DNA from 4 places in the Streptomyces sp. NPDC020845 genome. Region 4 is predicted to be linked to each of the others. Evidence: riboswitches for the same ligand, from Rfam matches in the RefSeq annotation. Region 4 holds a riboswitch; each other region holds the start of a gene.
What was found. A riboswitch is a leader RNA that binds a small molecule or an ion and turns the genes downstream of it on or off. The one in region 4 is predicted to bind cyclic di-AMP.
Positions count from the first base shown of each region.

Region 1: it holds a riboswitch for cyclic di-AMP, as region 4 does, so the genes downstream of both, ACH4U7_RS44900 (M23 family metallopeptidase) here and ACH4U7_RS45300 (transglycosylase family protein) in region 4, are expected to answer to the same signal.
Region 2: it holds a riboswitch for cyclic di-AMP, as region 4 does, so the genes downstream of both, ACH4U7_RS09470 (transglycosylase family protein) here and ACH4U7_RS45300 (transglycosylase family protein) in region 4, are expected to answer to the same signal.
Region 3: it holds a riboswitch for cyclic di-AMP, as region 4 does, so the genes downstream of both, ACH4U7_RS25255 (NlpC/P60 family protein) here and ACH4U7_RS45300 (transglycosylase family protein) in region 4, are expected to answer to the same signal.

Region 1 covers NZ_JBIRSJ010000022.1:144,130-151,896, forward strand. Annotated here, with positions in the region: gene ACH4U7_RS44870 (hypothetical protein) at 1-390, opposite strand, end outside; gene ACH4U7_RS44875 (hypothetical protein) at 636-1,049, opposite strand; gene ACH4U7_RS44880 (hypothetical protein) at 1,252-1,788, opposite strand; gene ACH4U7_RS44885 (hypothetical protein) at 2,042-2,494, opposite strand; gene ACH4U7_RS44890 (DUF6227 family protein) at 2,939-3,721, shown strand; gene ACH4U7_RS44895 (PP2C family protein-serine/threonine phosphatase) at 4,021-5,124, shown strand; cyclic di-AMP (ydaO/yuaA leader) riboswitch at 5,348-5,524, shown strand; gene ACH4U7_RS44900 (M23 family metallopeptidase) at 5,536-6,693, shown strand; gene ACH4U7_RS44905 (aldo/keto reductase) at 6,931-7,767, shown strand, end outside.
Region 2 covers NZ_JBIRSJ010000003.1:512,761-520,527, forward strand. Annotated here, with positions in the region: gene ACH4U7_RS09435 (extracellular solute-binding protein) at 1-518, shown strand, start outside; gene ACH4U7_RS09440 (carbohydrate ABC transporter permease) at 515-1,423, shown strand; gene ACH4U7_RS09445 (carbohydrate ABC transporter permease) at 1,420-2,244, shown strand; gene ACH4U7_RS09450 (DUF72 domain-containing protein) at 2,271-3,029, opposite strand; gene ACH4U7_RS09455 (hypothetical protein) at 3,026-3,265, opposite strand; partial or broken gene ACH4U7_RS09460 (phosphoribosyltransferase) at 3,399-4,040, shown strand; gene ACH4U7_RS09465 (dsRBD fold-containing protein) at 4,082-4,351, shown strand; gene ACH4U7_RS09470 (transglycosylase family protein) at 4,407-5,723, opposite strand; cyclic di-AMP (ydaO/yuaA leader) riboswitch at 5,729-5,910, opposite strand; gene ACH4U7_RS09475 (DUF4232 domain-containing protein) at 6,265-6,978, shown strand; gene ACH4U7_RS09480 (hypothetical protein) at 7,215-7,385, shown strand; gene ACH4U7_RS09485 (HEXXH motif domain-containing protein) at 7,640-7,767, shown strand, end outside.
Region 3 covers NZ_JBIRSJ010000009.1:360,739-368,505, reverse strand. Annotated here, with positions in the region: gene ACH4U7_RS25265 (M23 family metallopeptidase) at 1-688, shown strand, start outside; gene pcrA (DNA helicase PcrA) at 798-3,305, opposite strand; cyclic di-AMP (ydaO/yuaA leader) riboswitch at 3,463-3,641, shown strand; gene ACH4U7_RS25255 (NlpC/P60 family protein) at 3,649-4,857, shown strand; gene ACH4U7_RS25250 (L,D-transpeptidase) at 4,943-5,590, opposite strand; gene ACH4U7_RS25245 (hypothetical protein) at 5,755-6,108, opposite strand; gene ACH4U7_RS25240 (NlpC/P60 family protein) at 6,415-7,473, shown strand; gene ACH4U7_RS25235 (hypothetical protein) at 7,670-7,767, shown strand, end outside.
Region 4 covers NZ_JBIRSJ010000023.1:40,815-48,581, forward strand. Annotated here, with positions in the region: gene ACH4U7_RS45270 (ATP/GTP-binding protein) at 1-136, opposite strand, end outside; gene ACH4U7_RS45275 (DUF742 domain-containing protein) at 111-482, opposite strand; gene ACH4U7_RS45280 (roadblock/LC7 domain-containing protein) at 479-880, opposite strand; gene ACH4U7_RS45285 (sensor histidine kinase) at 877-1,998, opposite strand; gene ACH4U7_RS45290 (cytochrome P450) at 2,586-3,857, shown strand; gene ACH4U7_RS45295 (transglycosylase family protein) at 4,000-5,007, shown strand; cyclic di-AMP (ydaO/yuaA leader) riboswitch at 5,269-5,438, shown strand; gene ACH4U7_RS45300 (transglycosylase family protein) at 5,440-6,135, shown strand; gene eno (phosphopyruvate hydratase) at 6,313-7,608, shown strand; gene ACH4U7_RS45310 (septum formation initiator family protein) at 7,700-7,767, shown strand, end outside.

The DNA of each region.
Region 1 (7,767 bases), on a different contig from region 4:
CGACTTCTTGCTGCTCTTCTTGGCCTTGTTGCCGTTGCCGTTCTGGGCGAGAGCGATGTTGGTGCAGGGGCGGCCGACGTTGATGTCACCGGTCGGCGACGGGTTGCCCGTCGCGGCGATGGGGCCGGTGGTGACGTCGCAGTCGTTGCGCTGGGCCACCGCAGCGGAGTTGGTGAAGTTGGTGCACTCGCTGCCGACGTTGATGTCACCGTTCCCCGACACGTTGCCCGTCGTGGGGATCGCGCCGGTGGTGGTGTCACAGTCATTGCTCTGGATGGCGCCGCCGCCGATCAGGGGTCCGAAGCCGTAGGCGCTCGCGCCCCCCGCGGTGCCGATGACGATCGCGCCGGCCGCTGCGGCCATGAGAGCGGCCTTCTTGCCAATCTGCATTGGTTGGTGCCTCCATTTAGGGTCTCCGCGAATTCCGCAGACGCCTTAACAACGAAGGCAATTGGCGAAGGATCCGGTGTCGATCGCAGCTTCACCCGTCCGTCGCAGTAAGGATATCTTTCCCTCATCGCCCGGCTCCATGAGTGCGGCCCCCGGCAGAAAATTCCTGCCGGGGGCCGTGCTCATCGACCGGGGAGGTGGTGCCGTGATCCCGCTCGGGCGGGCACATGGCACCTGCTATGGCATCAGTAGCTGTGGCCGCGGTGCGACTTCTTGCTGCTCTTCTTGGCCTTGTTGCCGTTGCCGTTCTGGGCGAGAGCGATGTTGGTGCAGGGGCGGCCGACGTTGATCTCGCCGGTCGGCGACGGGTTGCCCGTCGTGGCGATGGGGCCGGTGGTGACGTCGCAGTCGTTGCTCTGGGCCACCGCAGCGGAGTTGGTGAAGTTGATGCAGTCGCTGCCGGCGTTGATGTCACCGGTCGACGACACGCTGCCCGTCGTGGCGATCGCGCCGGTGGTGGTGTCACACGAGTTGCTCTGAACGGCGCCGCCGCCGCCGATCAGGGGTCCGAAGCCGTAGGCGCTCGCGCCCCCCGCGGTGCCGATGACGATCGCGCCGGCCGCTGCGGCCATGAGAGCGGCCTTCTTGCCAATCTGCATTGGTTGGTGCCTCCATTTAGGTTCTCCGCGAATTCCGCAGACGGCCTGACAACGAAGGCAGTTGGCGAAGGATCCGGGGTCGGCCATAGCTTCACCCGTCCGTCGCAGTAAGGCTATCTTCGCCATGATTCCGCGCCGTTCGGCCAATAGCACGGCCCCCGGCGGGAGGTGCCACCGGGGGCCGTGCGAAGCCGTCAGGAAGTCAACGCCCGGAGCGCTTCCCGCTGTTGCCGTTGCCGTTGCCGGCCCCGGACACGTTGGCGCAGGTGGTTTCCTGAGTGACCTTGGGCCCAGGGGCGAGCGGCGAGATCGTGATGGGCCCGATGGTGGAGTTGGTCTCGCACTTGTTGCTCTGCTTCAGCGCTCCACCGGTCTTGCTGTAGTTGATGCAGTTGGTCCGGCTGGTGATATCGGGTGAGCCGGCGAGACCCGCGTTAATGGTGATGGGTCCGATGGTGGAGTTGGTCCGGCACCGGTTGCTCTGCTCCAACACTCCCGACTCGGTGTAGTTGACGCAGTTGGTCTCGGTCGAGAGGTCTCCTGTCGGACCCAGACCGACGATGTTGATGGGCCCGAGCACGGAATTCGTGTCACAGCGGTTTTTCTGGCTGCCGCCCTGACTGCCGGATGCGGACGGGGCACCCGAGCCGTTGTCGGTCGCGCTGGCGCTGCCCGCGCCACCGATGGTCAGCGCACCGACAGCCGCCAGAAGCAGCGCCGTCCTCTTGCGCCCGTGCATAAAGCCTCCAAATGGGTTCTCGACGGTTATCCGTGAACATCTGACCAACGAGGGCAGGCATCGATGGGTCCCCGAGCCGCCGCACCTCTACCCGTCCGGCGCATTAGAGACATCGTCAGTCTGCGCTGGCCGATTCCTCCTCGCAACGCCAAGGCGGCCCCGGACGAAGCAGTGTCCGGGGCCGCGATGGAAGCCAGAGATGCGTTCACCCTGCTTTTCTCATTCGGGGGAACACAGCGAACTTGGCATGGGGTCAGCTGCCGTAGCTGCCGTGCTGCTCGGTGCCGTAGTTGCCGTGGCCGTCGCTGCGGAGTCCGTCGCTGTAGTTGTTGTTGTAGCTGCTGCCGCCGGAGCGGACGGACGTGGTCGCCTTGGGGTAGGAGATGTTGGAGCAGCTGCTGCCGAGCTTGATGTCGCCCGAGGGAGCGGCCCCAGCCGTGTTGGTGACGATGCCCGCCGAGGTGTCGCAGTCGTTGCTCTGGAACGCCGAGCCGCCGTAGTCGATGTTGATGCAGCTGGAACCGACTTCGATGTCACCGGTGGGCCCTGCCACGGCGGGGTCCAGGATGGAGCCGACGCGCGTGTCACAGTCATTGCTCTGGACGCCGCCACCGCCACCGCTGGCGGCTGACGCGCCGGTGGCGCCGGCGAGCACGATCGCGCCGGCGGTGGCGGCCAAGAGGGCGGCCTTCTTTACGATGTTCACTTAATTCCTCCCGGTGGGTGTCTGCCGCGGAATCACGGACATCCACGTCAACGACGTAAATCTGTAAAAGCTTCGGGCTGGCTTTCACCTTCACTCATCCGGCATAATTAGTCGCCCCTTTGCCTCGTTCGCCTTGCGCCTTTGAGCGGGAGAATCCGGCCGATCGGGCCAGGGACGATGCGCGAGTGCGGAGGCTGTTATGCGAATTGCGAAAGAGGTGCCGTCAACCCGGCGCGGGACCGGAATCCCACCGTCCGGGTTGTTCGACGGGCCGAACGAGTGATATATCCGAGCTTCCCGACGCAGGACTGAGTGAGGCACGGCCCACAGACGGCTTCGCCGAACCGCACGCGCGGCCTGTGTTCGCGCCGCTACGGTAAGTGCGCGAGAAACAGTCGCCGGGGGGACGGCGAGGGGACGGCCGGGAGGCGGGAGGAGACAGGTATGGGGCACTCACGAGCTGGCGCGGGTGGCGGCACTCCTGCCGAGCACCTGGACGGGCTTCTCGCCCGCGCGCAGAACGGCTTCGAGATCGACGAGGCGGTGCTGGGCCGGGCCCGGGACGCCTTGATGCACCAGTCCGAGCTGCGCTCCTGCCGGCAGTGCAACGAGCCGGCCGGTCCGCTCGGCTACAGCACCTACCGCCATATCTTCCTGCTCCCCGACGGCAGCAGCCTGCTGCTGTGGGAGCTGGAGCACAACACCGGCCAGGACCGCCGCCCGCTCTTCGAGGTCTACGCCGACGAGGACGCCCTGGCCCTGGCCGAGCGCCGGGTGCACGAGCGGATCGGCGGCGGCGCCCGCTGGGACGAGCTCGAGGGGTTACCACTGTGGCTGCCCGAGCAACTGCTGCACGCCGTCGCGCCGGTGGAGACCCCGCGCGCGTATGTGGCCGACGACTCGGCCGACCACGCCCGCCGCGTGCTGCGCCGCGCGGAGAACCCCGACCGCCCCGGCGCGGACACCGAGCAGCTGCTCGCCACGGCGTTCGCCCATGACATCGCGCTGGCCCCGAAGCCGCGCCGTCGCCCCGGCGGCCCCGACGCCACGTGGTGCCGTTTCTATGAGCACGCGTTCCTCCTCGCCGGCGGGGACGAGATCGTCCTGTGGGAGCTGGAGCACAACCTGACCGCCGACGGGCGGCTGGTGTGCGAGGTGTATCTCGACGAGGTCTCCGCCGAGCTGGCGGCGGACCGCCACGCCCGCGCACTCGGCGTCGACCTCTGACGCGTCCCGTCCCCGTCCGGCCCCTTCCCTTTCCCTGTCCCCGCGCCGTGTTCTGACGCACCCACCTGGCCGACACCGGCTCGCCCGACGCCCCGTCACCCGGGAGTCTGATGGGGTGCGTACGAACCGAACCCGCGTATGAGACGGCGTACAGGGCCATGAGGCGGCGTACGGGACGCCGTACGAGACCGTGTGCGCCCCAGCGCGGGGAACCACCGCGCGCGGACCTGGCCCGCGCGGACGGACCCCGGGCCGATGTGCCCCGCGCCGACAGACCCCGCGTGGGCGATGAGGCGCCCATGGGCGCCTCCGGCCGCCGCTTCGCGCCCTGGCTCCCCGGCGTGCTGATCGTGGGCGGGGTCATCTACGACATCAGCACCCCGGCCGCCTACACCGCTGCCCCCTTCCTCGCCGCCGCCCCCCTGGTCGCCGCCCCGTTCTATCCGCTGCGGCTGACCGCCCTCATCGGGACCCTCACCGTCGCCGCCTCCTGCCTGCTGGCCGAGTTCCACGGCGTCCGGGACTGGGCCCAGTCGGCCACCGAGGTCGCCACCGTCGTGACGGTCGCCCTGCTGGCCCTCCTCATCAACCGTGTCGTCCGCCGCGGCTCCCGGCGGCTGGCGTCGGCGCGCGGCATCGCGGAGGCGGCCCAGCGCGCGGTACTGCCCGTGCCGCCGGCCCGGCTGGCCGGCCTGGACATCGCGGCCCGCTATGTGGCGGCCGAGCGGGACGCCGCGATCGGCGGCGACCTGTATGCGGTGCAGGACACCCCGCACGGCGTACGGATGGTCATCGGCGACGTACGGGGCAAGGGGCTGGGGTCGGTCGAGGTGGTCGCGATCATCATCGGCGCTTTCCGGGAGGCCGCCGAACAGGAGGCCACGCTGGAGGGGCTGACGCTGCGGCTGGAGCGGGCGCTGCAGCGGGAGCGGGCCCGGCGGGCCGATATCGAGCAGGCCGAGGGGTTCATCACGGCGGTGCTGGCCGAGATCCCCCGCGGCGACTCCATGCTCCGCCTGATCAACCGTGGCCACCCGGCGCCGCTGCTGCTGGACGGGGAGGGTGCGGTGCGCCAGGCCGATCCCGAGATGCCGGCGCTGCCGCTGGGGATGGGCGATCTGGGGGCGTGGCCGGACCGGGTGGAGGAGCTGCGGTTCGCGGAGGGGGTGACCCTGCTGCTGTTCACCGACGGGGTGAGCGAGGCGCGCGATGCGGAGGGCACGTTCTACGATCCGGCGGTCCAGCTGCGCGGCCGACGCTTCGCCGGACCGGTGGAGCTGCTCGACGCGTTGGTGGCGGATGTGGAGCGGCATACGGGCGGCGGGACCGCGGACGACATGGCGCTGCTGGCGCTGCGCCGCGCCCCGGTGGCGCCGGGGGCCGAGCCCGAACACGTTCCGTAGCGGAGCATGATCCCTCCGGATAACGATTGACGCACGATCAGTTCGGGGGCGTTTCCGGGTGTGCTCGGGTCGCTGCCGACTCACCCCCATCTGTCCCATGTTGGTCGTTAACGTCACCTCAAAGGTTGCTCTGATTCCCGGGAACGGCTTGGAATCGGGTCGTGCTCTCTATTAACGTTCGATAACGCAGCGCGGTCGTCACTGCCGCCGCAAGAGGCGGCACCGTGCGCCGTCGCCGAATCCCGTACGCACAGCAGCACCAGCAGCAGAGCGACAACAGCAACACCAAGGGAACCGGGGAACCACCAACCTTGGGGTGAATCGGGTCGAACCTGACCCGTAGGAGACCTTCCTGCTCCGAACCCGTCAGCTAACCCGGTAGGCGAGAGGGAAGGAAAGGAGTGCGCCCGCGTGGCGTCCAACAGGTCTGCCCTAGAAGAAGCTCCGTCCCGCACGTCCGGCGCCGGAGCGGGGACAGCCACCCGCTACGGCTCCTGGTTCGAACCGGCCGCCGAGGCGAGGAACGGGCAGGACACCGAGACGTGGGACGAGTGGAATCCCACTGAGGAATCCATAGCCCCGGTGCGCGGCCGGCACCGCGTCGCCAAGCAGCGCGGCGGCACGATGGCCCGCAGCGGCGCCGTTCTCGGCGTCGGCGTGATCGCGGCGGTCGGCGCGGGCGGGATGGCGAGCGCCAAGGACCGCCCCAAGGCCCCCATAGCCATGCCGGACCTCGCACACGTCGCCGACAAGGTGACGGACGTCCTCCCCGACGCGGCGGACCTGCCCGGCATCGGCTCGCTGCTCTCCTCGGACTCCGGTTCCAGCTCCGACGGCACCTCGGCCGCCCCCCTCTCCCAGGCGGGTCTGACCTCCCAGGACGAGGAGAACGGCACCACCGACGCGGGCGAGGCGCTGCGCGCCCGCATCCTCCAGCAGGCCGAGAACCAGCAGAACGCCGCCGACGAGTCGCAGCGCGAGGCCGCGGCCGACGCCGCCGCCAAGCAGGCCGCCGAGAAGGCTGCCGCCGTGGCCAAGAAGGCCGCCGACGCGGAGGCGAAGCGGAAGGCCGAGGCGGAGGCGGAGAAGAAGGCCGCCGAGGCCGAGGCCAAGCGGAAGGCGGAGGAGGCGGCCAGGAAGAAGGCCGAGGCCGAGCGCCTGGCCAAGCTCGCCGCCCAGTACACCCTCCCCGTCGCCTCGTACACCCTGACCGCGTCCTTCGGCCAGGCAGGCGACATGTGGTCGGCCGACCACACCGGCCAGGACTTCGCCGCCCCGACCGGCACCCCGGTCAAGGCGCTGCACGGCGGCACGATCACCTCGGCCGGGTGGGCCGGTTCGTACGGCTACCGCATCGTGCTCAAGCTGAGCGACGGCACCGAGATCTGGTACTGCCACCTGTCGTCGATGGTCCGTACGTCGGGCTCGGTGACGACGGGCGAGGTCGTCGGCCGCGTCGGCGCCACGGGCAATGTGACCGGCCCGCACCTCCACCTGGAGGTCCGGCCGGGTGGCGGCAGCCCGATCGACCCGATGCCCTGGCTCCGCGCGCACGGGTTGAACCCGTGACCGCCGCGACCCCGCCGTCCCTCGCGACCCCGTCCCCCGCGGGCATCGGCCCGATGACCTTCGGCCCGATGACCTTCGGCCCGATGACCTTCGGCCCGATGACCTGCTGACCGGGTCCCTTTACCCCGGCGGCCTTGGCGCTCTCTCCCCCCTTGACGCCAGGGCCGCCGGTTTTTTGCCGCTCATTGGCGCCCGTACGACGGAATACCCCTCTCCGCCTCGGCGCTGAAACAACGCATGGCTGACACCAAAGACACCCAGAACACCAAGCAGACCAAGCAGGCTGAGAGCCGCAGGCAGATCGGCGATCTGTCCGTCTTCCCGCTCTCCCTCGGCGGGAACGTCTTCGGCTGGACGGCGGACGAAGCCGAGTCCTTCGCCGTGCTGGACGCCTACGCGGCGGCGGGCGGCAACTTCGTCGATACGGCGGATGTGTACTCCGCATGGGTGCCGGGCAACTCGGGCGGAGAGTCCGAGACCATCCTCGGCAACTGGTTCGCCTCACGGGGCAACCGCGCCGACATCGTCCTCGCGACCAAGGTGGGCGCAGGCGTGCCGACGCCCCGCGGGCTGTCCGCCGCGGCGATCAAGGCGGGCCTTGACGAGTCCTTGAAGCGCCTGCGCACCGACTACATCGACCTTTACTACACCCACTACGACGACACCTCGGTGCCGGTGGAGGAGATCATCTCCACGCTGGACGAGCTGGTGAAGGCGGGCAAGGTCCGCCAGATCGCGGCCTCCAACATCTCCGCCGAACGCCTTGAGGCATCCCTGGACTTCTCGGCGAAGGAGGGACTGGCCCGTTACGTGGCCCTCCAGCCGCACTACAACCTGGTCTCCCGCGACACCTTCGAGGGCCCGCTCGCCGATGTCGCCGCCCGCCATGGCGTGGTGACCCTCCCGTACTACGCCCTCGCATCCGGCTTCCTCACCGGCAAGTACCGCCCCGGCGCCTCGGTGGACAGCGCCCGGGCCGAGGGCGCGGCCAAGTACCTGGAGACCGAGCGCGGCCAGAAGGTCCTCGCCGCCCTCGACGATGTGGCCGCAAACCACGGCGCCGCGCACGCTACG
Region 2 (7,767 bases), on a different contig from region 4:
ATCTGCTGACCGGCACCTGGCTGCTGGCCGACCTGAAGAAGGCCATGGGCGACAAGCTCGGCCTGATGGTCCCGCCCCCCGCCTCGGCCGGCGGCGCCCCCGTCACCACCGGCGGCCAGGGGCTCGCCTGGTCGATCACCTCCCGCTCCAAGCACCCCGAAGTCGCCGCCGCCTACCTCGACTTCATCACCAACAAGCACGCGGCCGATGTGATGACCGAGAACGGTGTGCTGCCCGCGGTGCCCGGAGCTGCCGCCGAGCGGGTGGACCCGGACACCGTGGACGGCCAGATGATCGCCGGATGGAAGCGGCTGAGCGCGGCCGACGGTCTTGTCCCGTACCTCGACTACTCCAGCCCCACCTTCTTCGACACCATCACCGCAGCCCTCCAGGGCGTCATCAGCGGCAAGACCTCGCCCGAGAGGTTCGCCGCCACCCTGCAACAGGACTACGGCGCCTTCATGAAGAAACAGCGTGAGCGCCACGCGGCCACGCCCGCCCCGGCGGAGCCGAAATGAAAAACCCTCTCTCCGCGGCCGCGTACCGGCGGCGGGCGCCGGGTGAGCCCCGCGCCATCGGCTATCTCTATATCCTGCCCGCCCTCCTCCTGTACGCAGCCTTCCTGCTCTACCCCTTCGGCCAGTCGGTCTGGCTGTCGTTCGTGCACTGGGACGGCCTGACCGTCGCCACCCCCGCGGGGTTCGACAACTACCGCGACCTGTTCACCGACCCCGCGCTGCGCGCCCCCTTCGCGCACGCCCTGCTGCTGCTCGTCTTCTACTCGGCTCTGCCGGTGGCCATCGGGCTGCTGCTGGCCGCCCTGATGTCCCGCGCCCGGGTCCGCGGTATGACCTTCTTCCGTACGGTCCTCTTCCTGCCCCAGGTCCTCGCGCTGATCGTGGTCGGCGTCGCCTGGCGCTCGATCCTCGCCCCGGACGGGCTGCTCAACGACACGCTCCACGCGGTCGGCCTCGGCTCCCTCGCCCGCCCCTGGCTCGGCGACTACGACTGGGCCCTGCCCGCCGTCGGCATCGTCGGCACCTGGGTCGGCACCGGTCTTTGCATGGTCCTCTTCCTGGCGGGCGCCCAGCGCATCCCGCGCGAGCTGTACGAGGCGGCCCGGATGGACGGCGCCGGGCCGGTGCGGGAGTTCTTCTCCGTCACCCTGCCCGGGCTGCGGCCGCAGATCGCGGTCGCGCTGACCCTGACGATCGTGGCGGGGCTGCGCAACTTCGACCTCATCTACATCACCACCAGCGGCGGCCCCGGCAACTCCACCTCCGTACCCGCCTACGAGGTCTACCACCGGGCGTTCGAGACCAACCAGGTCGGCTCGGCCGCCGCCGTGGGGGTGGCCCTCACGGTCCTGATCTTCGTCATGACCGTCACGGTCTCCCGGCTCGTGGAAGGGCGGCGGTCATGACCACGCGCCTCGAACGCACTGTCACCTACGGCATCCTCGCCCTCTTCTCGGTCATCGCGCTCACCCCGGTCATCGGCATCCTCTCCACCGCCTTCGGCTCCCAGGACTCCCTGGACACCGGCTTCTCGCTGCCCGAGGGCGGACTGCACTGGAGCAACTTCGCCGACGCCTGGAACCGCGGCCACTTCGGCACCTACCTCGGCAACTCGGTCCTGGTGACGGCAGCGGTGGTGGCGGCCACCACCGTGCTGGCCGTGCTCGCCGCGTACGCCTTCGGGGTGATGCGCTTCCCCGGCTCCACGGTGCTGTTCTACCTCTTCGTGATCGGCCTGACGCTGCCCCAGGAGGCGCTGGTCGTACCGCTCTACTTCGATCTGCGGTACGCCGAGCTCACCGACACCTACTGGGCGCTGATCCTGCCGCAGACCGCGCAGTCCCTCGCCTTCGGCGTCTTCTGGATGCGGACCTACTTCCGGGGCAGCGCGCGGTCGGTGATCGAGGCGGCCCGGATCGACGGCGCGAACACCTGGACCACGCTGTGGCGGGTCCTGGTGCCCATGGGCCGCCCGGCCATCTCCACCATGGTGGTCATCACCTTCATGTGGACCTGGAACGAATTCCTGATGGCGCTGGTCATGGTCAGCGACGAGGCCCACCGTACGGTCCCGCTTGGCCTGGCCTTCTTCCAGGGGCAGCACAGCTCCGACGCGGCGCTGCTCGCGGCGGCCTCGGTGCTCATCGCGCTGCCGGTGGTGGTCGTCTATGTGGCCCTGCAGCGCCGGTTCATCGAGGGCATGCTGGGCGGCGCGGTCAAGGAGTGACCACTTACCGAAGGGAGCGCGGCCGGTCACAGGTCGGGGGTGCGGCTCACCTCGCGGCCGCGCCGCGCCACGGCCCGGGCGAAGACCACGGCGTCGTGGACGGCCGCTCCGCCCGGGTCGTTGTTGAAGTACGCGTAGACATCGCCGCGCTCGGGCCAGGCGTCGGTCACCCGGCGCGCCCAGGCGGTCAGCGACTGGTGGCTGTAGCGCGGCGCGGGCCTGGCCAGCCCGTGGTGGAAGCGGACATAGCCCCACGTGGCCGTGCGCCACAGCGGGGTCACCGGCCGGGAGGCGGCGTCCGCCCAGCACAGCGCCGCTCCCCGGCGCTCCAGCACCCCCCGGACCTCGTCGGTCCACCATGAGTCATGGCGGGGCTCGACGGCCACCCGCGTCCCGGCGGGGAAGCAGCCGAGCGCGGTGTCCAGCAGCCTGCTGTCGGCGCGCAGGGTGGGCGGCAGCTGCAGCAGCACGGGGCCCAGCCGGTTGCCCAGGCCCTCGGCGTGCGACATCAGCCGCGCGACCGGCTCCTCGGGGTCGCGGAGCCGCTTGATGTGGGTGAGATAGCGGCTGGCCTTGAGGGCCATCACAAACCCGGCGGGGGTGCGCTCCCGCCAGGCGGCGAACTGCTCGCGGGTGGGCAGCCGGTAGAAGGCGTTGTTGGACTCGACGGTGGCGAACCCCCGCGCGTACTCCTCCAGCCACAGCCGCTGTGGGCAGTCGGACGGATACAGTACGTCGCGCCAGTCCTTGTACTGCCACCCCGAGGTGCCGACGAGGACCGTCATGCTTCACCCGGATGCCAGGGCGGCCACTGGCCCGGCCGGTCGACCCAGTGGACCTGCTCGGGGTCGTCCAGGTCGATGTCCGGGAACAGCCGTCGCACCCGCGGCTCGAACTCCTCCCGCTCCAGCGGCTCCCAGCCCAGGCCGCGCAGCCACACCCGCCGGTATCTGGTGTCCGCGTCGTACGCGTCCACGAAGACGAGATGGCCGGACTCGCTCGGATCCGTGGCGTTCTCCATGGTTCCAGGGTGGGCCGCCCCGGCCCGCTTGCGCGCGCCGACGCGGCCGACCGGGTCCCCGCCGGTTTGCGGATGGGGGAATCTTCGGATGGAGTCGTAAGAGCGGGGTCTCCCTGTACGAGCGGGGTGAGTCATGATCTTCGTCGACCGCGTGGACGCCGGGCGGCGGCTGGCGGCCCGGCTGTCCCCCCTGAGCGGCGAGGACCCCGTGGTGCTCGGGCTGCCGCGGGGCGGGGTGCCGGTGGCCTTCGAGGTGGCGCGGGAGCTGAAGGCGCCCCTGGACGTGATCATCGTCCGCAAGCTGGGCGTCCCCTTCCACCGCGAGCTGGGCTTCGGCGCCATCGGCGAGGGCGGGGTGCGGGTGGTGCACGACGCGATCGTACGGATGAGCCGGGCGCGCAAAGAGGAGCTTGAGGAGGTGGAGCGAACCGAGGAAGAGGAGCTCGCACGGCAGGCGCGGCGGTTCCGGCGCGACCGGCCGCGGGTCGCGGTCGGCGGCCGGACGGTGATCGTCGTGGACGACGGGATCGCCACCGGTGCCACGGCACGGGCGGCCTGCCGGGTCGCCCGGGCCCAGGGCGCGGCCCGGGTGGTGCTGGCGGTCCCGGTCGCGCCGCCGGACGCGGCCGAGGCGCTGCGGCAGGACGCGGACGACGTGGTGTGTCTGTCCACCCCCGCGGAGTTCTCGGCGGTCGGCGAATGGTACGAGGACTTCTCCCAGACCAGCGACGCCGAGGTCGTGGAGCTGCTCTCCCGGTCGACCGGGATGCCGGGTCAGGCGCATCCTGGTAAGTGAAGCAGGAGGTGATGACCGCGATGGAGACGATCGTGGGATGCGACATCGAAATGGAGTTCCGTGAGCTCGGACCCCTGACCGAGGCGGTCGTCCGGCTGAGGATGCACGACGGGACCGAGATCCTGGCACAGGGCCGGGCCAACCGGAATCCCGACGACCCGGCGCAGCCGCGGGTCGGCGAGGAGATCGCGGCGGCGCGTGCGCTGAACAACCTCGCTCACCGGCTGATCTCGAAGGCGGGCGGTGACATCGAGGAGGTTACGCACGCGAAGGCACATCTGGTGATGTAGGGCGGGTCTGCCGCGGCACCGGGCCGCGGCAGAGCACCCTTCGTTCACACACCTCTCAGATCTGGACGCCCTTGGACCGGAGATAGGCGAGCGGGTTGACATCCGAGCCGTAGTCGGGGCCGGTGCGCACCTCGAAGTGCACATGCGGTCCGGTCACGTTGCCGGTCGCCCCGGACCGGCCGATCTGCTGGCCGGCGGACACCGTCTGGCCGACGTGGACGGTCAGCGCCGACATGTGCGCGTACTGGCTGTACATGCCGTCGGGGTGGCGGAGCACGACCTGGTAGCCGTACGCACCGCCCCAGCCCGCGGCGACCACCTCGGCCGAGCCCACCGCCCGCACCTGGGTGCCGGTGGCGACGGGGAAGTCGACCCCGGTGTGGTGGCCGCTGGACCAGTTGCTGCCGGAGATGCCGTAGGCGGTGCCGACGGCGTGGCTGGCGACGGGCGAGGTGAAGGACGCCGACGAGGACGACGAGTGCGCCGCCGAGCCGGACTTCTTCTTGGCGCGCTCGCGGGCCTTGTTGGCCTGCTCGACCCGCTGCTTGGCCGCCTGCTCGGCGCGCTGCTTGGCCTGATCCGTACGCTGCTCGGTCCGGGGCTGGCTCTCGCGGGGCTGTGCGGCGGGGGACCGGTGTGTGTCGAGGGTGAGTTTCTGGCCGGGGTAGATCAGGTCCGGGTCGTCGCCGATGACGCGGCGGTTGGCCTCGTAGAGCCGCTGCCAGCCGCCGACGCCGTCCATGTTCTGCGCGTCGGCTATTCGGGACAGGGTGTCGCCACTGACCACGGTGTACGAGGAGCCGGACCGCCCGGTGGTGGCCGCGCTCTGGTCGACGGCCTTGGTGGTGGCCTTGGGCGCGGCTTCCGGAGCGGACTCGGTTTTGGGAGTGGCCTTGGGGGTGGCTTTCGGAGTCGCTTTGGGGGTGGCCTTGGGAGCGGTCTGGGTCTGGGCGCGGCCGCTCGCGGTGCCGGGGGTGACATCCGCGGGCTGGCCGCCGCGGGTCAGCCCCGCCTTGACCGAGCAGACCGGCCAGGCGCCGGGGCCCTGGGCGTCGAGTACCTTCTCGGCGATGGCTATCTGCTGGTCCTTGGAGGCCAGATCGGCCCGGGGCGCGAAGGACGTCCCGCCGTACGCCTTCCAGGTGGACTGTGAGAACTGGAGGCCGCCGTAGTAGCCGTTCCCGGTGTTGATGCTCCAGTTGTCGGTGGACTCACACTCCGCCACCTTGTCCCAGGTGTCGACGGAGGCGGCGTTCGCCTGGCCGACGCCTATGAGGGGCAGTGCCACGCCGGCGCCGCCCGCGGTGAACGCGAGCGAGGCGCGGGAGACGCGGCGGGGCCGGGGCCGGCGGTGACGTCCGCGTGCAGCCATTGAGCTCATCCTCTCCTGACGCCTGCGAGGTGAGCTGTCGGGTTCGGGCGGGAGCTGCCCGGCCGCGCCGTTCCCGGTGCCCCCGGCACCGTGGCGCGACTTCACCCCTAGCCGTCCCGCCCGACATAGCGCGGCACGGCGCCTACCTGGTTCCCCCGCTCCTGCCGTGACAGGTCGTCGTGTCACTCCTCCGCCACGGCAGGACTCGGCGCTCCGGCGAGGGAGAGACCCGTGCATGGAATGCGCCGGGTGCGGCACAGTAAACACATGGTTTAGGTCACGACAAGGTCTCGACGGACCTGTGTCCGGAAATCGATCACGGCGGTGATGAACTGTGATCCGCGTCACCGCTTTACGGATGGGGTGATTGTGGTGCGGAATCCGCAATGCCGAATTGCCCCTGTTATGCGATTAATGCCGTCGCAGACATAAGGACGCTGATCGGGGGAAGAGGAGCCGAAGGGGAATGGACGGGGAAAGTCGGGGCACTCGGCGCGGCGGCTGACGGGCCGCCGGATGCCCGACCCACAGGAGGTTGCCCATGGCTCAGCGGTACGGCGGGACGCCCGCGAGGCGTCTGCCGCCGGTCTTATCCGTATCCGCACTGCTCATCGGCGCGCTGGCCGCGGTCACCGCCTGCGGCGCCGACGAGGACTCCGGGGCGCCCGCGCCGCCCGGCGCCGCGGGTGCATCCCATTCGGCCGCGAGCGCCGGCCGGCCCGGCGCCGCTGAACCCGGCGGACGCGCGCATGACTCCGGCCGGGCCTCGACCCCCGCGAAGGCGCCGAGCGCGGCCAAGCCGTCCGTCGGCACCGAGGGCGCCTCCGGCGCCCCGCCCGCCGCGCGCCGCATCTGCGCCGAGGATCAGCTGAAACTGTCCGTCGGCCGGATGGATATCGGCGCGGGCAATGTCTATGTTCCTCTGGCCTTCACCAATACCGGTGAGGCCAGTTGCACGCTGACGGGCTTTCCCGGCGTTTCCCTGCTCGACAGCCCCGGCACGGCTATCGGCGACCCCGCCGCCCGCCGAGGACCGGCGCGGCCCACGGTCGTCCTGAAACCCGGCGACAGCGCCTACGCGAGTCTGCACACCCTCAACAAAGGCCTGTCCGACAAGCCCTGTTGGCGGACCGCGTCCAAAATTCGCGCCTACCCGCCGGACTCCTACCGCTCGATGAAGACGTCGGCGCGCTCCCTCCAGGTCTGCGGCGAAGTATTCGAAGTCACCGCCCTCGAGCCGGGCTCCCAGCCCTGACCCGGAGCGCCACGGCCGGGCGCGGAACCGCTGCCCCCCGCCCGCGCCCGACCGTGCGGCGCCGGAAATGAATTGGCCGGGAAGCGGGGCCACATGACGCCCCCGGATGTCCCAAAATCTTGATGGGCCCGACACCCACTGGCCCCTTTCGCCCTTCCGCAATCATTATCGGGTGGGCCACCATGTGAAGAGGCCTCGCCTGAGCCGGCGCGGAGCGTCTAGAGGGGGACGATGTCATGGAGCGAGCGGCGACCGGGGTCGAGACGGAGTTGGTGGACCTCTCGGGAACGACGCTCGAAGAACTGGGCGACAGTCAGGAGTTCGCTCTCGCGACCCAGCGGTTGCTCGAACTCGTACAGTCCCCGCCGACACTCACGACCTCCGCTGCGAACCAACAGGGCTGTTGATGGAATCCCGGCGTGGCGCGACAGCATTCACCCCACCAAGAAAGGCGGCCATGCCGGCGGACTATTCAGCTGGCCCTCCCTACCCGCTCCCGGCCCCGCGCCGTACGCAGCCGCTCCCCGCGTCACCGATGAGCCGTCACCACCGGCTGTCCGAAGCGTGCTTTGAAGAGATGGCACATGGCGGTGGGGGAGCGGCGGCGATCGCCGAGTTACGGGCGGGCCAGCGCAGTCGCCTCTTGCTTCTGCTACGCGCGTTGACCGATTTTGCCTCCTCCCATCCCCGGGTGCCAGGGCCGCTGGCGGCCCCCCGTGAGGCGTGGGAGCTGCTGATAAAGGCCGAGCGGCGCAGCCCGCCGAGCGTGGAGCGGCTGCTGCTGCACCC
Region 3 (7,767 bases), on a different contig from region 4:
CGTCCCGTCCGTCTGCGCGCTGGGCGTCACCGCCGTGGCCGCCGCCTCCGTCGCCAACATCGGCGACGACAAGAAGGACGCCAAGACCACCCAAGCCGCCTCCGACACCCCGCCGGTCAAGGCCTCGGTCGCCAACAGCAAGCTGGACGCCCAGTTCGCCAGGGGCCTCGAGGGCGCCGATGACTTCGGGGACCGCGCCAGCCGCACCCAGGAGCGGATCGATCTGAAGGCGCGCCAGGCCGCCGAGCGGCAGCGCAAGATCCAGGAGGCCGCCCGCAAGGAGGCGCTGCGGCCGAAATTCGCGCTGCCCGTCGCGCAGCACGGGCTGAGCGCCAGCTTCGGCCAGGCGGGCATCAACTGGATGTCCGTGCACACCGGCATCGACTTCCCGGTCAGCTACGGCACTCCGGTCATGGCCGCGACCGACGGCACCGTACGCACCCAGTGGAACAACGCCTACGGCAACATGGTCATATTGACCAGCCCGGACGGCACCGAGACCTGGTACTGCCATCTGAGCAGCGCCAAGATCCGGGCCGGTTCGGTCAAGGCCGGGGACGTCATCGCGTACTCCGGGAACTCCGGCAACTCCACCGGGCCACACCTTCACTTCGAGGTGCACCCCGGCGGCGGCTCGGCCATAGACCCGCTGCCGTGGCTGCGCTCCCATGGGCTCGACCCGACATAGCCCCAGGCCCTCCTAGGCCCAGGGCTCCCACTAGTCAGGCCCAGCCAGGCCCAAGTCCCGCCCAGGCCCCCACCCAGTAGGCGCAGGCGCCGGGGCCGCCAGGCGTCCCCTACAGCTTCTCCACCGGCGCGTACCGCAGCAGCAGCCGCTTGGGCTTCTCGTCGCCGAAGTCGATCGTCGCCTCCGCGTTGTCCCCGCTGCCCTTCACCGCAACCACGGTGCCGAGCCCGAACGCGTCATGGGTGACCCGGTCGCCGATGGCCAGCGCGACCACCGGCCGCTCCCTGGCCCGCCGCGTGGCGAAGCCACCGGCCCCGGACCCCGCCCTCGAACGCGACGAGGACAGCGAGGACGCAACCCCCGAGACGGCACCGCCGGCCCCGACCGCGCCCATCGACGCCGACGGGGTGGAGGGCCCGGTCCGCTGCCAGCGCATGTACTGGTCCGGGATCTCCTCCAGGAAGCGGGACGGCGGGTTGTACGCGGGCTGGCCCCAGGCGCTGCGCATCGTCGACCGGGTCAGATACAGCCGCTCGCGCGCCCGCGTGATGCCGACGTACGCCAGCCGCCGCTCCTCCTCCAGCTCCTTCGTCTGACCGAGCGCGCGCATATGCGGGAAGACCCCGTCCTCCATGCCGCTGAGGAAGACCACCGGGAACTCGAGGCCCTTGGCGGTGTGCAGCGTCATCAGCGTGATGACCCCGGCGCCCTCGGCGTCGTCGTCGGGGATCTGGTCGGAGTCGGCGACGAGCGCGACCTGCTCCAGGAACTCCGCGAGCGTGCCCGGGTTCTCCTCGCCGCGCTCCTGCTCGTACTCCAGGGCGACGGCCGCCAGCTCCTGGAGGTTTTCGATACGGGTCTCGTCCTGCGGGTCCGTGGACGCCTGGAGCTCCGCCAGATAGCCCGTGCGCTCCAGCACCGCCTCCAGCACGGTGGCCGGCCCGGCGCCCGACTCGGCGATCGTGCGCAACTCCTCCATCAGCACGTTGAACCGCTTGACCGCGTTGGCCGAGCGGGCCGCCATGCCGTACGCCTCGTCGACGCGGCGCAGCGCCTGCGGGAAGGTGATCTTCTCGCGCAGCGACAGCGCGTCGATCATCGCCTCGGCGCGCTCGCCGATACCGCGCTTGGGCACGTTCAGAATCCGGCGCAGCGGGACGGTGTCCTCCGGGTTGGCCAGCACCCGCAGATACGCGAGGACGTCGCGGACCTCCTTGCGCTCGTAGAAGCGCACACCGCCGACGACCTTGTACGGCAGCCCGACCCGGATGAAGACCTCTTCGAAGACACGGGACTGCGCGTTGGTCCGGTAGAAGACGGCCACGTCCCCGGACCTGGCGTCGCCCGCGTCCGTCAGCCGGTCGATCTCGTCGGCGACGAACTGGGCCTCGTCGTGCTCGGTGTCGGCCACATAGCCGGTGATGGTCGCCCCGGCGCCGGCGTCGGTCCACAGGTTCTTCGGGCGCCGGTTCTCATTGCGCTCGATGACGGCGTTGGCCGCGCTGAGGATCGTCTGGGTGGAGCGGTAGTTCTGCTCCAGGAGGATGGTCGTGGCGTCCGGATAGTCCTCCTCGAACTGGAGGATGTTACGGATCGTGGCGCCCCGGAAGGCGTAGATCGACTGGTCGGCGTCGCCCACCACGCACAGCTCGGCGGCCCCGATCCCCTCGCCGACGTCGCCTTCACCAACGCCATCGGCGGCGGCCACCGGGCCCGGGCCCACCAGCTCGCGCACCAGCGTGTACTGCGCGTGGTTGGTGTCCTGGTACTCGTCGACCAGGACATGGCGGAAGCGGCGGCGGTAGTGCTCGGCGACGTCGGGGAATGCCTGGAGCAGATTGACCGTCGTCATGATGATGTCGTCGAAGTCGAGGGCATTGGCCTCGCGCAGCCGCGACTGGTACATCACATACGCCTCGGCGAGCGTCTTCTCGAAGCCGTCCGATGCCTGTCCGGCGAAGGTCTCCTCGTCGATGAGCTCGTTCTTCAGGTTGGAGACCTTGGCGCTGAAGGACTTGGGCGGATACCGCTTCGGGTCGAGGTCCAGATCCCGGCAGACCAGCGCCATCAGCCGCTTGGAGTCGGCCGCGTCGTAGATCGAGAAGGAGGACGTGAAACCGAGCTTCTTGGACTCCCGGCGCAGGATGCGCACGCAGGCGCTGTGGAACGTCGACACCCACATGGCGTTCGCACGCGGGCCGACCAGCTCCTCGACCCGCTCCTTCATCTCGCCCGCGGCCTTGTTGGTGAAGGTGATGGCGAGGATCTGGCCGGGGTGCACGCTGCGCGCGCCGAGCAGATAGGCGATGCGGTGGGTGAGCACCCGGGTCTTGCCCGATCCGGCGCCCGCGACGATCAGCAGCGGCGAGCCGGTGTGCACCACGGCGGCCCTCTGCTGCTCGTTCATCCCCTCCAGGAGCGCGGCCGGATCCACCGCGGGGCGCGCCGCGCCGTCGCGGTAGTACGCCTCCCTGGGGGCGGGCGCGTCGAACTTCCCGTCGAAGAGGTCGTGCGGGACGTCCTCAGCGGCGGGCCCGCCGTCGTCCTCGGGCGGCGGGGGCTCCTCGTCCGAGGGCCCGAGGTCCGCCAGGAAGCTGTCATCAAAGAGGCTGCTCATCGCTCACCGAGTCTAGGGCGCCGCACTGACAGCGTATGCGCGGAAGTCACGAAACGGTTTCGGGACAATTCGAACATCAGCCTTCACACGAGCCCCACAAGACCACTACCGTCCTCCATCAGGCGGTCCGGAACCCGTCGGCGACCAGCGTCGACACGGGCTGTCTCCGCCGAGTCCGGCCCCGCCGCGAGGCAGCCGGAGCCGGGGACCCCCACGTACCACTGGGGTGAATCGGTCCAGCGCGGCGACGCCAGCCGTCCGCCGCCCGGACCGTAGGGCAGCCTTCCGACGCCCGAACCCGACAGCTAACCCGGTAGGCGGTCCACGGAAGGAGTCGCCTCCCTTGGCGTCGCACCGCAAGCCGCGGACCCGAATACTGGACTCGGCCACCGGCCGCCGCACCGCCGTCGGGGTCACCACGGCCGCCCTCGCCTCCGTCACCCTCCTCTCCCAGACGGCGAGCGCCGAGCCCGGTAAGCCCAAGCCAACGGTCGAAGAGGTCAAGAAGAAGGTCGACACGCTCTACCACCAGGCCGAATCCGCGACCCAGGCATACAACGCCGCCAAGGAGCGCACGGGCGAGCAGCGCGCCAAGGTCGACCGGCTGCTGGACAGCGTCGCCAAGCGCACCGAAAAGCTGAACGAGGCACGGCGCAAGCTGGGCAGCTATGCGGCGGCGCAGTACCGCAGCGGCGGCATGGCCAACAGCACCGCGACCCTGCTGTTCGCCAAGGACCCGCGGGACATCTTCGACCAGTCCCATCTGATGGACCGGCTGTCCGGCGAGCAGAAGCAGGCCGTCGACGACTTCCTGTCGCAGCAGGCCAAGGCCGCCAAGGAGCGTACGAAGGCCGGCGAGAGCCTGGCGTCGCTGACCCGGTCGCAGCAGCAGCTGAAGACCAGGAAGAAGACCGTCCAGGGCAAGCTCACCCAAGCCCGTGAGCTGCTGTCGAAGCTGACCGCCGAGGAGAAGGCGCGGCTGGCGGCGATCGAGAAGAAGAAGGAAGAGGAGGCCCGGCGCAAGGCGGCTGAGCTGGCCCAGCAGCAGCGGGAGGCGGCGGCCAAGCGGGCGCAGGAGGAGGCGGCGAAGCGGCGGCAGGAGCAGGCGAGCTCCTCCGACTCGTCGAGCTCCTCCGGTTCCTCGGGGTCTTCCAGTTCCTCGGGATCGTCCGGGACCTCGGGGTCCTCCAGCTCGACCTCCACCAAGGCCGACAAGGCCATCGCCTTCGCGCAGGCGCAGCTCGGCAAGCCGTATGTCTGGGGCGCGACCGGACCCAACTCCTACGACTGCTCGGGGCTCACCCAGGCCGCCTGGAAGGCCGCCGGGGTCTCACTGCCGCGCACCACCTGGGACCAGGTGAAGGTCGGCACGCGCGTGTCGACCGCCAACCTCCAGCCGGGCGATCTCGTCTTCTTCTATGACGACATCAGCCATGTCGGCATCTATATAGGCGACGGAATGATGATCCACGCCCCGAAGCCCGGCGATGTGGTCAAGAAGGCGCCGATCACCGAGATGCCGATCTACGGCAGCGTCCGCCCGGCCGCCTAGCAGCCCTCCCGCCTCCCCGGGTCCCGGAGGGGCGCTCCGGGGCCCGGGAGGCGGCTGCGCGGCTTCAGGTGCCGGGCTGCGCGGCTCAGGTGCCGGGTTTGCGGCCGTAGACGTATACGTCGTCGCCGTTGCGCAGCAGGCTCCAGTACTTCTTGGCGTCGCCCTTGCGCATATTGACGCAGCCGTGGGAGCCCGGCGGCGACCACACGCTGCCCGCGATGGAGTGGAAGGCCTGGCCGCCGTCGAAGAACTGGCTGTACGGCATCGCGACGTCGTAGAGCGTCGACCAGTGGTCGATGTCCCGCCAGTAGACCTTCTTCAGCCCGCCCCGGGTCTCATACCGGTCGCGGCCGGTGCGCACCGGCACCGGGCCGTACACCAGCCGTGAGCCGTCCTGGATCCAGCTCAGCTGGCGGGTGAGGTCCACACAGGCGATACGGCCCTTGTTGGTGGGGCACTTTTTCGCCTTGTTCGGGTTGTGCCCGGCCGCCTTCTGCGAGTTGATCAGCTTCATCACCCCCCAGGTGACCGGCCCCGCATAGCCGATCGTGGGGCTGATCCCGTGGTTGATCTGGAACTTCTGGATCGCCAGACAGTCCGTACGCGACTGCCGCCCGTCCACCGGGCGGCCCAGGAACTTCTCCACCTGCTTCTGGTACGGCCCGACGCTCGTCGTGCACGACGAGGCGGCCTGCGCCGGGGTGCCGAGCGCGACCGCCAGCGGCACCACCATCCCCGCCACCCCCAGGGCCACGCCCGTCCGGCGGCCCCAACCCCCAAGTACCCCCACTGCCCGCTCCCTTCGGCTGCCTTGCCCGGTAAGACAGCTGCTCTGCCTGGTTGGACAGACGACGGGGCCGGGGGGTTGTACGGAAAATTACGCCCAGAGGACGAAAATTACGTCCACAGGACGGCGATGAAGATGTTGGCCGTGGTGAGCAGCCCGACCGCGCCGAGGGCCGACGACTCGACCTTCTCGTCGTCGCGCTTCACATAGACCAGCCCCAGGACCACGATCAGCAGCGCCAGCTTCACACCGATCTTGATGTTGTTGACGCTGTTGTCGTCGGCCTGGTTGAGCCCCACCAGCGCGGCACCGGTCACCAGCATGGTCAGCGCGCCGTGCAGCATCCCCGGGGTCATCCGCCCCTCGCCCGCGCGCATCGGCTTCAGCTGCGCCAGGAAGCCGCCGAGCAGCGCGGCGATACCGACGATGTGCAGCCCGACGAAAACATTGATGAGGACGTCCATGGTTGGCGAGCGTAGCCCTGCCCATAGCAGCCCCCGGCAACCGGGTGGGTCACGATCGCCGCTTCGATCACGGCCGCCCCGCGAGTCATCCGCAGCCGGGCGCCGGGCGGTCGGATACGGGCATCAGGGCGCCGAATCCGTCCACTCCCGTTCATCGCACCGCCCGTCCGCGCCCGCCCGCCTAGCTTCCTCCCCCAGGTGGCAGTCCGCTTCCCGTTAGCCGAGGGTCCCCGCCTCATGGGCGGGCTGCCACCTGCCCGACCGGATGGAACCCGGCCGGATGGAAAAGGAAGGTGACCCGCCGCCGTGGCGTCGCACAGGAAGCCCAAGCAGCGCTCGCTCACGGGCGGGACCGCCTGGACCGCCGCCGTCGCCCTCGCGGGCGCCGCCGTCACCGCCGTCAGCGGCACCGGCCACGCCGAGACCCGCCCCACCCCCGCCCAGGTGCGGGCGAAGGTGGACCAGTACCAGCGGGAGGCCGAGGAGGCCAACGAGAAGTACAACGGCGCGAAGGAGAAGGCGGACCAGGCCCGCCAGGCGCTCGACCGGCTGCGCGACGAGGCGGCCCGCGGTACGGCGCGGCTGAACGCCTCGCGCAACGCGCTGGGCGCCATCGCCACCGCCCAGTACCGCTCCGGCACCGTCGCGCCCACCCTCCAGCTCGCGCTGTCCTCCTCCCCCGAACAGTTTCTGCGGCGGGCCTCGCTCGCCGACCGCGCGAACAGCCGCCAAGCCGCCACCGTCGCGGGCCTCTCCCGCCAGACCCGGAAGTTAGGCAGGCTGCGCGGTGAGGCGCAGGACAAGCTCGACCAGCTGCACGGCGCTCAGGCGGCGCTCGCGCGCCACAGGGGCGTCGCCCGCAAGAAGCTCGCCGCCGCCAAGGCCCTCCTCGACCGGCTGACCAGCGAACAGCGCCGCCGCTACGAGGCCCAGGAAGCCCGGGAAGCCCGGGAAGCCCGGGAGGCCCGCGAGGCCCGGGAGGCTGAAGGCGCCGGTGCCGCGCCGTACGCCACATCGGGCCGCGCGGCCCGCGCCGTCTCGTACGCGTACGGGGCGCTCGGCAAACCGTATGTCTGGGGCGCGACCGGGCCGCAGGGCTACGACTGCTCGGGGCTGACCCAGGCCGCCTGGCGGGCCGCCGGGGTGGCGCTGCCGCGCACCACCTACACCCAGATCAACGCGGGCCGACGGGTCTCGCGCACCGAGCTCATCCCCGGTGACCTGGTCTTCTTCTACTCCGGCGTCAGCCATGTCGGCCTCTACATCGGCGGCGGCCGCATGATCCACGCCCCGCGCCCCGGCGCGCCCGTCCGCGTGGCGCCGATCGACCAGATGCCGTTCGCGGGCGCGACCCGGCCCGCGTAGGGGCGGTCGGCCTCTCCGGTCCCGCCGTGTGTCACGGAAGCGTCCACTCCGTCACCGCCGCGTGGGGCTTGTCCGCATTACGTCGAGGGTCTGTCCCCGATACGTCATCGGCTGGGCCGGTCCGGCCACCGCTACGTGCTGAGGGGTGATCGCGCCCGGGTGGTTGGGAGCGAATGACCTACAGGAGAAGATCCTCATGTTCGGTAAGCGTTCCGCCGCATTCGCCGCCCTCGTCACGACCGGTGTGCTGCTGCTGACGGCCTGCGGGGGCGGAGACGACTCGGCGCAGGACTC
Region 4 (7,767 bases):
GCGGGGGAATCTCCGACATGGTGCCGATGAAGGTCGTCTTGCCCACCGCGAAATGCCCCACCACCAGGATCTTGGCAGCTATCTGCACATTGTTGCGCAGATAGACGTCCTCATCCGAAGCGGGCCTGGAGACCATCGAGCACCTCCTGAAGGACCGATACGTCGACGAGTTGGGCGGGGGGTGCCGGGGCGCGCGTGACGAGATAGCCGTCCGAAGAGAGATCGGACAGCAGAACCTTCACGATGCCGATGGGAAGTCCCAGGTGTCCCGCAATTTCGGCGACCGAGAGATAGCCGCCGCCGCACAGGTCCAACAGGCGGAGCTTCTCCGGGTCGTAATGGCTGGGCGGCCGTCTTTCGGAGGCGGTGACCAGCGTGATCAGATTGAACTGGTCGTTCTCCGGCAAACCGCGACCGTTGGTGATGACGTACGGTCGCACTAAGGGCGCGGCCTCTGGCTCTTGCTCACCCGGTGTAATCATGCCTGAATACTTGTGTTCTCTCGAGGCGGAGTGCTGAGGGCCTTGCCGAGCTGGCCGACGAGCTGCTGCATCCGGAAGGTGATGTCCGCCATGTCGACATCGGGGGCGGACGAGACGGCCAGATAGGCGCCTTCTCCGGCGGAGATCAGAAAGACCCAGCCACCGTCGAACTCCACCAACGTCTGACGCCAGCTCATCCGGGGATCGCCACAGAAGCTGGACATCGTGCGGCTCAACGACTGGATGCCGCTCATCGCCGCGGCGATCGAGTCGGCCTCGTCCTTCTGGACGTCTTTGGATCGGGCCATCAGCAGACCGTCGGCGGAGACCAGGAGCGCATGGCGCGCGCCTGGTACCTCCAGGGCGCTGTCAAGCATCCATGACAGATCGTTGTTCACGAAAGATCGTGCCCTTCCCTGCTCGGGTTTGCGGAGCGGCCGGACTGAGTGCCGCGCTGGAAGGCGCCCATGATCGAGGCGGTTTCCTCGCTCGACCGGGCCTGGGCGGGCGTGAAGTCCGCTTTGGGCACGATGGAGATCGAGCCCTTGCGCCGGCGTTTGGGCAGTCCCCCGGGGGTGGAGGAGTCGGCGGGAGTCTCCTCGTCGCGGCCGCGGGCCGCGGGCTGGGCGACCGCCGGCGGCTCCTCCGGCTCGGGCATGTTGGTCAGAAGGTCCTCGGGCAGAAGTACCACCGCTCGCACACCACCGTAGGGAGAGGCCGAATCCACGGAGACAGTGAAGCCATATCGGGCGGCGAGCACACCGATGACCGCGAAACCGAACTGCGGGGGGTTTCCCAGGCCCGTGACGCCCGACGCGCGCTTGGAAGACAGGAGCTCATCGGCCCTGTTCTTCTCTTCCTCGTTCATACCGACACCGGCGTCGTCGATGATGATGCAGACGCCCTTGGGCACGGTGCGGATGGTGATGTCGATCGGGGAGTCGGGCGCCGAGTAGCTGGTCGCGTTGTCCAGCAGTTCGGCCAGCGCCAGCGCGACCGGTTCGACGGCGCGGCTGACCACCGCGAAGTTGGACTGGGAGCGGATCTCGACGCGGGTGTAGTGACGGATACGGCCCTTGGCGCTGCGGACCACGTCGTACACCGAGGCGACGGTGCGCTGACGGCCGAGCCAGCCGTCGCAGAGCACCGCGATGGACTGGGCACGCCGACCGAACTGCGAGTTCATGTGGTCGATCTCGAGGAGGTCCTGGAGCATGTGGTGCTCGCCGTACCTCTCCTGGGTCTTGGAGATCGCCAGCTGCTGCTCGTTGGCGAGACCCTGGAGCGTGCGCATCGCGGACTTCAGCGCGCTCTTGGTGGCCTCTTCCGCGCGGGTATGGGCTTCCTGTACCGAGGCCGAATAATTGCTCTCAAGCTCGGTATAGCGATTCTGGAGCTCGGTCTTCTCGTTGACGAGCTGTGTACGCGCCTTTCTCCCGCGAAATATGGCGGTTGCGGCGAGAGGGGTACCAACGATCAGAGCCCAGAGCGCTGGATCCTGTATGTATTGCGTCATGAGACTCTCTTTAAGCGACTAGACCGCCAGGGACTGAAAGGGTTTCGCACGGTGCGTTCCGAATTCGTGGGCGGGACGGCGGCGAGTCAGTGTCCGGACGGCGCCCGCTCGGCTCGAGGACAGCGCGCTCGTCTCCACGGCGCCAGTGCGGGGGCGTCGGTCTGCCGGATCGGCTCCACATGCCCGACTGGCGGCATAATGCTCCTCAGAGTGATGACCCTTTTCGGCTTTTTTGCCGGATCGCCGCGTGTCTACGCGCCCATGGCTCGCCTGGCAAGCGCGGTGATCGTATCACCAGGGTCAGGGGCCGATGTGCATGTGCCTCCGGCTCATTCGCGTACCTGACGCCGATTCAGCCATCTGCCCTTCGCCGTGTGTTCACGGGGGCGGCCGGGGTGCGGCAGGACATCGCGCGGCCGGACGGGCCGAGGGTGCCGTCGGGGGTGCGGTGGCGGTCTGATATCGGCCAATCACGCTGTGCTGGAGCGGCCGATCGGGCATTCGCACACGCATCGGATAAACGCCCGGCGTTTATGCCCTTTTTCTATGGAATCAGGGATTCCGGGGCTTTGCCGTATTGTCGGGGGATGTCAGACCGGCACCACCCTGCCTGCTCCCCGGCCCTTTTCAGCTGGGAGTTCGCCACCGATCCGTATCCCGCGTACGCCTGGCTCCGGGAACACGCCCCCGTCCATCGGACCACTCTGCCCAGCGGAGTTGAGGCGTGGTTGGTGACCCGCTACGCCGACGCTCGGGCCACGCTCGCCGATCCCCGGCTGTCGAAGAATCCGATTCATCACAGCGAGGCCGCGCACGCCAAGGGCAAGGTGGGCATTCCGGGCGAGCGCAGTGCGGATCTCATGACGCATCTGCTCAATATCGACCCACCCGACCACACCCGGCTGCGGCGGCTGGTGTCCAAGGCGTTCACCCCCCGCCGGGTGGCGGCCTTCGCCCCGCGGGTGCAGGAGTTGACCGACGGCCTCATCGACGGGTTCCGGATAAGAGGAGAGGCGGATCTGATCCATGAGTTCGCCTTCCCGCTGCCCATCTACGCCATCTGCGATCTGCTGGGCGTCCCCCGCGAGGACCAGGACGACTTCCGGGACTGGGCCGGGATGATGATCCGGCACGGCGGCGGGCCGCGCGGCGGGGTGGCCCGGGCGGTGAAGCGGATCCGCGCCTATCTCGCCGATCTCATCCACCGCAAGCGGGAGTCGCTGCGCGAGGATAGAGAGGGGAAGGCCGACGACCTGATCTCCGGGCTGATCCGGGCCAGCGACCACGGTGAGCAGCTGACCGAGAACGAGGCCGCGGCCATGTGCTTCGTGCTTCTGTTCGCGGGTTTTGAGACGACCGTGAATTTGATTGGCAATGGCACCTATGCGCTGCTGCGCGACCCCGTCCAGTGCGACCGGCTGCGGCGGGCCGCCCAGGGAGGGGACGAGGGGCTGCTGGCGACCGGTGTCGAGGAACTGCTCCGCTTTGACGGGCCGGTGGAGATCGCGACCTGGCGGTTCGCCACCCAACCCGTGGTGATCGGCGGGCAGCGGATCGCCGCGGGCGAGCCGGTGCTGGTGGTGCTCGCCGCCGCCGACCGCGACCCCGAGCGCTTCGACTCACCCGATGTGCTCGATCTCTCCCGCACCGACAACCAGCACCTCGGTTACGGCCATGGCATCCATTACTGCCTGGGCGCGCCACTGGCCCGGCTGGAGGCCCAGACCGCCATCGGCACCCTGCTGCGGCGCCTGCCCGATCTGCGGCTCGCGGTGGAGCCGGAGGAGATCCGCCGGCGCGGCGGTCTGATCATGCGCGGGCTGCGCGAACTGCCCGTGACCTGGGGCCCGATCACCTAGCAAACGCCCTTGGCACTCGGCATATGTGACATAACGTCAACGGCGTGATCACCGCGTGACCTGGGATACATCTGCTTGTGATGATCAGATGGCGTCGCTATGTTCAACCGACGACTCAGCCGCCACACGAGAGGCAGAACGCATGCGCTCCGGGAACGGTCGACACCGCCGCCCCCGTCAGGCTCCGGCAATCGTGGTCGCCGCGGGGGTGACGGGTGCGAGCATCGCCATGCCGCTCTTCGGCGCCGTCGGCGCCCAGGCCGCGGACACCACCCAGACCTGGGACCGTGTCGCCGAATGCGAGAGCGGCGGGATGTGGAGCGCCAACGGAGGCAATGGCTTCTATGGCGGTCTGCAGATCACCTTGGACATGTGGAAGAAGTACGGCGGCCAGCAGTACGCCCCGCGCCCCGACCTCGCCAGCCGCTCCCAGCAGATAGCCATCGCCCAGGCGATCCTCGCCGACCGCGGCCCGGACGCCTGGCCGAGCTGTGCGCTGGACGCCGGGCTCGCCGGCCTCGCCGACGCGCTGGATGTGAACCCCGGCGGGAAGGGGACCCCCGAGGCCAAGGATTCGAGCGAACCCACGGGGATCGACGACTCCGATACGGACGAAGCGTCCGACAACTCCAGTCGGGGCGATCGATCGGACAGCTCGGACAGTTCCGGTAGTTCCGAAGATTCCGATACATCCGACAAAGTCGATAAGCCGGATCCCTCCGCGACCCCCGACGACAAGTCCGGTGAAAAGGGCGAGAAGTCCGGCGATTCCGACGAAGCGTCCCGCGGTAAGGGTGACGAGCGCTCCGACCGCGACGCGAAGGGCGAGGACTCCGCCACCTCCCCCACCGGCCGCCACCGCGGCGCGCCCGACGCCCGCGAGCAGGACTCCGCGGGTACGGCGGACGACGACACCCGGTCCTCGGGGCGCCATGCCTCGCGCGACGACGCGGAGCACACCGAGACCCCCGTTCAGCCTCTCGGTCGCGAGGACTACACCGTGCGCGGCGGTGACAACTTGTCAGACATCGCGGACGACCAGAAGGTGGACGGAGGGTGGCCCAAGCTCTACGAGGCCAACGAACCCCTCATCGGAACCGACCCGGACCTTATCCACCCTGGTCAGCGTCTCGATCTCAGCGCCAGATAGCGGCATTTCGGGGTGAATTGCCCGATCTGGCGGCAGTGAGACATACATCTCGTCACATCGCCCGGCGTGCGTCGGCTGTCCGATCTTTCCGCACCCGGCCTCACCTGCGTGGATGTGGGATGGCTGGGTGCGGATACGGCCTCATTCGCTGGGATGTCGGTGTTTGAACCTCATCGGAAGGTGTGTTTAACGTCTTTCCGCTCGCCACCGCGGGCACCGTCGATCGTCACGCCGAGTCCTGCCGGCGGTCGGGGGGAAACCGACGCATTTGCGCCGAAGGCAGGAGCGGGGGAACCAAGGTAGGCGCCGTAGCGGCCTGGAGACGGGCCCGTTCGGCTCGGGGTGAAGCCAGGTGCGGTCAGCCGCATCCGGCCGGGCAACTCACAGTCCGAACCCGACAGCTCACCTCGTAGGCGTCGGTGAGGAACGAACATGCGTAACGACAAGGGTAAGCACCGCCGTCCCTCCAAGGTCACCCGCATCGCCGCGCTCGCCGGCGTCGCTGGTGCGGCCGTCGCCGCACCGCTCCTGGGGGCCACCTCCGCCTCGGCCGCGACCACCGCCCAGTGGGACGCGGTCGCGCAGTGCGAGTCCGGCGGCAACTGGTCGATCAACACCGGCAACGGCTTCTACGGCGGCCTTCAGTTCACCAACTCCACCTGGGCCGCGTACGGCGGCACGGCCTTCGCGGCCCGCGCCGACCTGGCCACCAAGGACCAGCAGATCCAGATAGCCGAGAAGGTCCTGGCCGGACAGGGCAAGGGCGCCTGGCCGGTGTGCGGCACGGGCCTGACCACCACCGGCACCCCGACGCCTTCCACCTCCACCACCCAGCCCTCGAAGCCGGCCGCCAAGCCCGCCCAGCCGGCCGAGACGGCCAAGCCCGCGCAGCCCGCCAAGCCGAAGGCGCAGCCCCGCGAGGAGAGCGAGCACGCCGGGCGCGGGCACGCCCGCCACGCGATCAAGAAGGGCGACGGCGAGTACAAGGTCAAGTCCGGCGACACCCTCTCCAAGATCGCCGACGCGCACCACGTCGACGGCGGCTGGAAGAAGCTCTTCGAGCTGAACAAGGACATCGTCGAGGACGCCAACCTCATCTTCCCGGGCCAGCTGCTCCACCTCTCCTGACCCACCCGGCCGGGCCTCCCCCCACCCCGGTACCCCCGGCCCCCGCACCCCCGAAGACCGCCCCGGCCGGGCGCGCCGCCCCCACGCGAGGCGCGCCCCGCCGGGGCTTCGTCGGGTGGGCCCTCCGGGCCCGTTAGGCTCGTGCTGCAGAGACAGACCCATACGAAGGAGATCCTCGTGCCGTCCATCGACGTCGTCGTAGCTCGCGAGATCCTCGACTCGCGAGGCAACCCCACGGTCGAGGTCGAGGTCGGCCTCGACGACGGCAGCACCGGCCGTGCCGCCGTGCCTTCCGGTGCCTCGACCGGTGCCTTCGAGGCCCTTGAGCTCCGCGACGGCGACAAGAGCCGTTACGGCGGCAAGGGCGTCGAGAAGGCCGTCCTGGCCGTCATCGAGCAGATCGGTCCGGAGCTCGTCGGCTACGACGCCACCGAGCAGCGCCTGATCGACCAGGCGATGTTCGACCTGGACGCCACCCCGGACAAGTCCTCGCTCGGCGCCAACGCGATCCTCGGTGTCTCGCTCGCGGTCGCGCACGCCGCCTCCGAGGCCTCCGACCTCCCGCTCTTCCGGTACCTGGGCGGCCCCAACGCCCACCTGCTGCCGGTCCCGATGATGAACATCCTCAACGGCGGCTCGCACGCCGACTCCAACGTGGACATCCAGGAGTTCATGATCGCGCCGATCGGCGCCGAGTCCTTCTCCGAGGCGCTGCGCTGGGGCACCGAGGTCTACCACACCCTGAAGTCCGTGCTGAAGGAGCGGGGCCTGTCCACCGGCCTCGGCGACGAGGGCGGCTTCGCCCCGAACCTGAACTCCAACCGCGACGCCCTGGACCTGATCGTCGAGGCGATCAAGAAGGCCGGCTACCAGCCGGGCCAGGACATCGCGCTGGCGCTCGACGTGGCCGCCTCCGAGTTCTACAAGGACGGCGCCTACACCTTCGAGGGCCAGACCCGCAGCGCCGCCGAGATGACCGCGTACTACGCCGAGCTGGTCGACGCGTACCCGCTGGTCTCCATCGAGGACCCGCTGAACGAGGAGGACTGGGACGGCTGGAAGACGATCACCGACCAGCTCGGTGACAAGGTCCAGCTGGTCGGCGACGACCTGTTCGTCACCAACCCGGAGCGGCTGGCCCGCGGCATCGAGAGCAACACCGCGAACGCGCTGCTGGTCAAGGTCAACCAGATCGGCTCGCTGACCGAGACCCTGGACGCCGTCGAGCTCGCCCAGCGCAACGGCTTCAAGTGCATGATGTCGCACCGCTCCGGCGAGACCGAGGACGTCACCATCGCGGACCTGGCCGTCGCCACCAACTGCGGCCAGATCAAGACCGGTGCCCCCGCCCGCTCCGAGCGCGTGGCCAAGTACAACCAGCTGCTGCGCATCGAGGAGATCCTCGACGACGCGGCGGTGTACGCGGGCCGCTCCGCCTTCCCGCGGTTCAAGGGCGCGGTCCTCAAGGGCTGAACTCCGCCGAGCCTGATGCACGTCCCCGGCCACGGTCCCGTACCGTGGCCGGGGACGGCGTACGTAGCGAAGTCACGACCGGGGAGGCGACGTGCCGGCGGATCGGGATCGGTTCTCCACCGCGACCAGGCTCAGGGCGCTCGGCGAGCACGCCGCCGC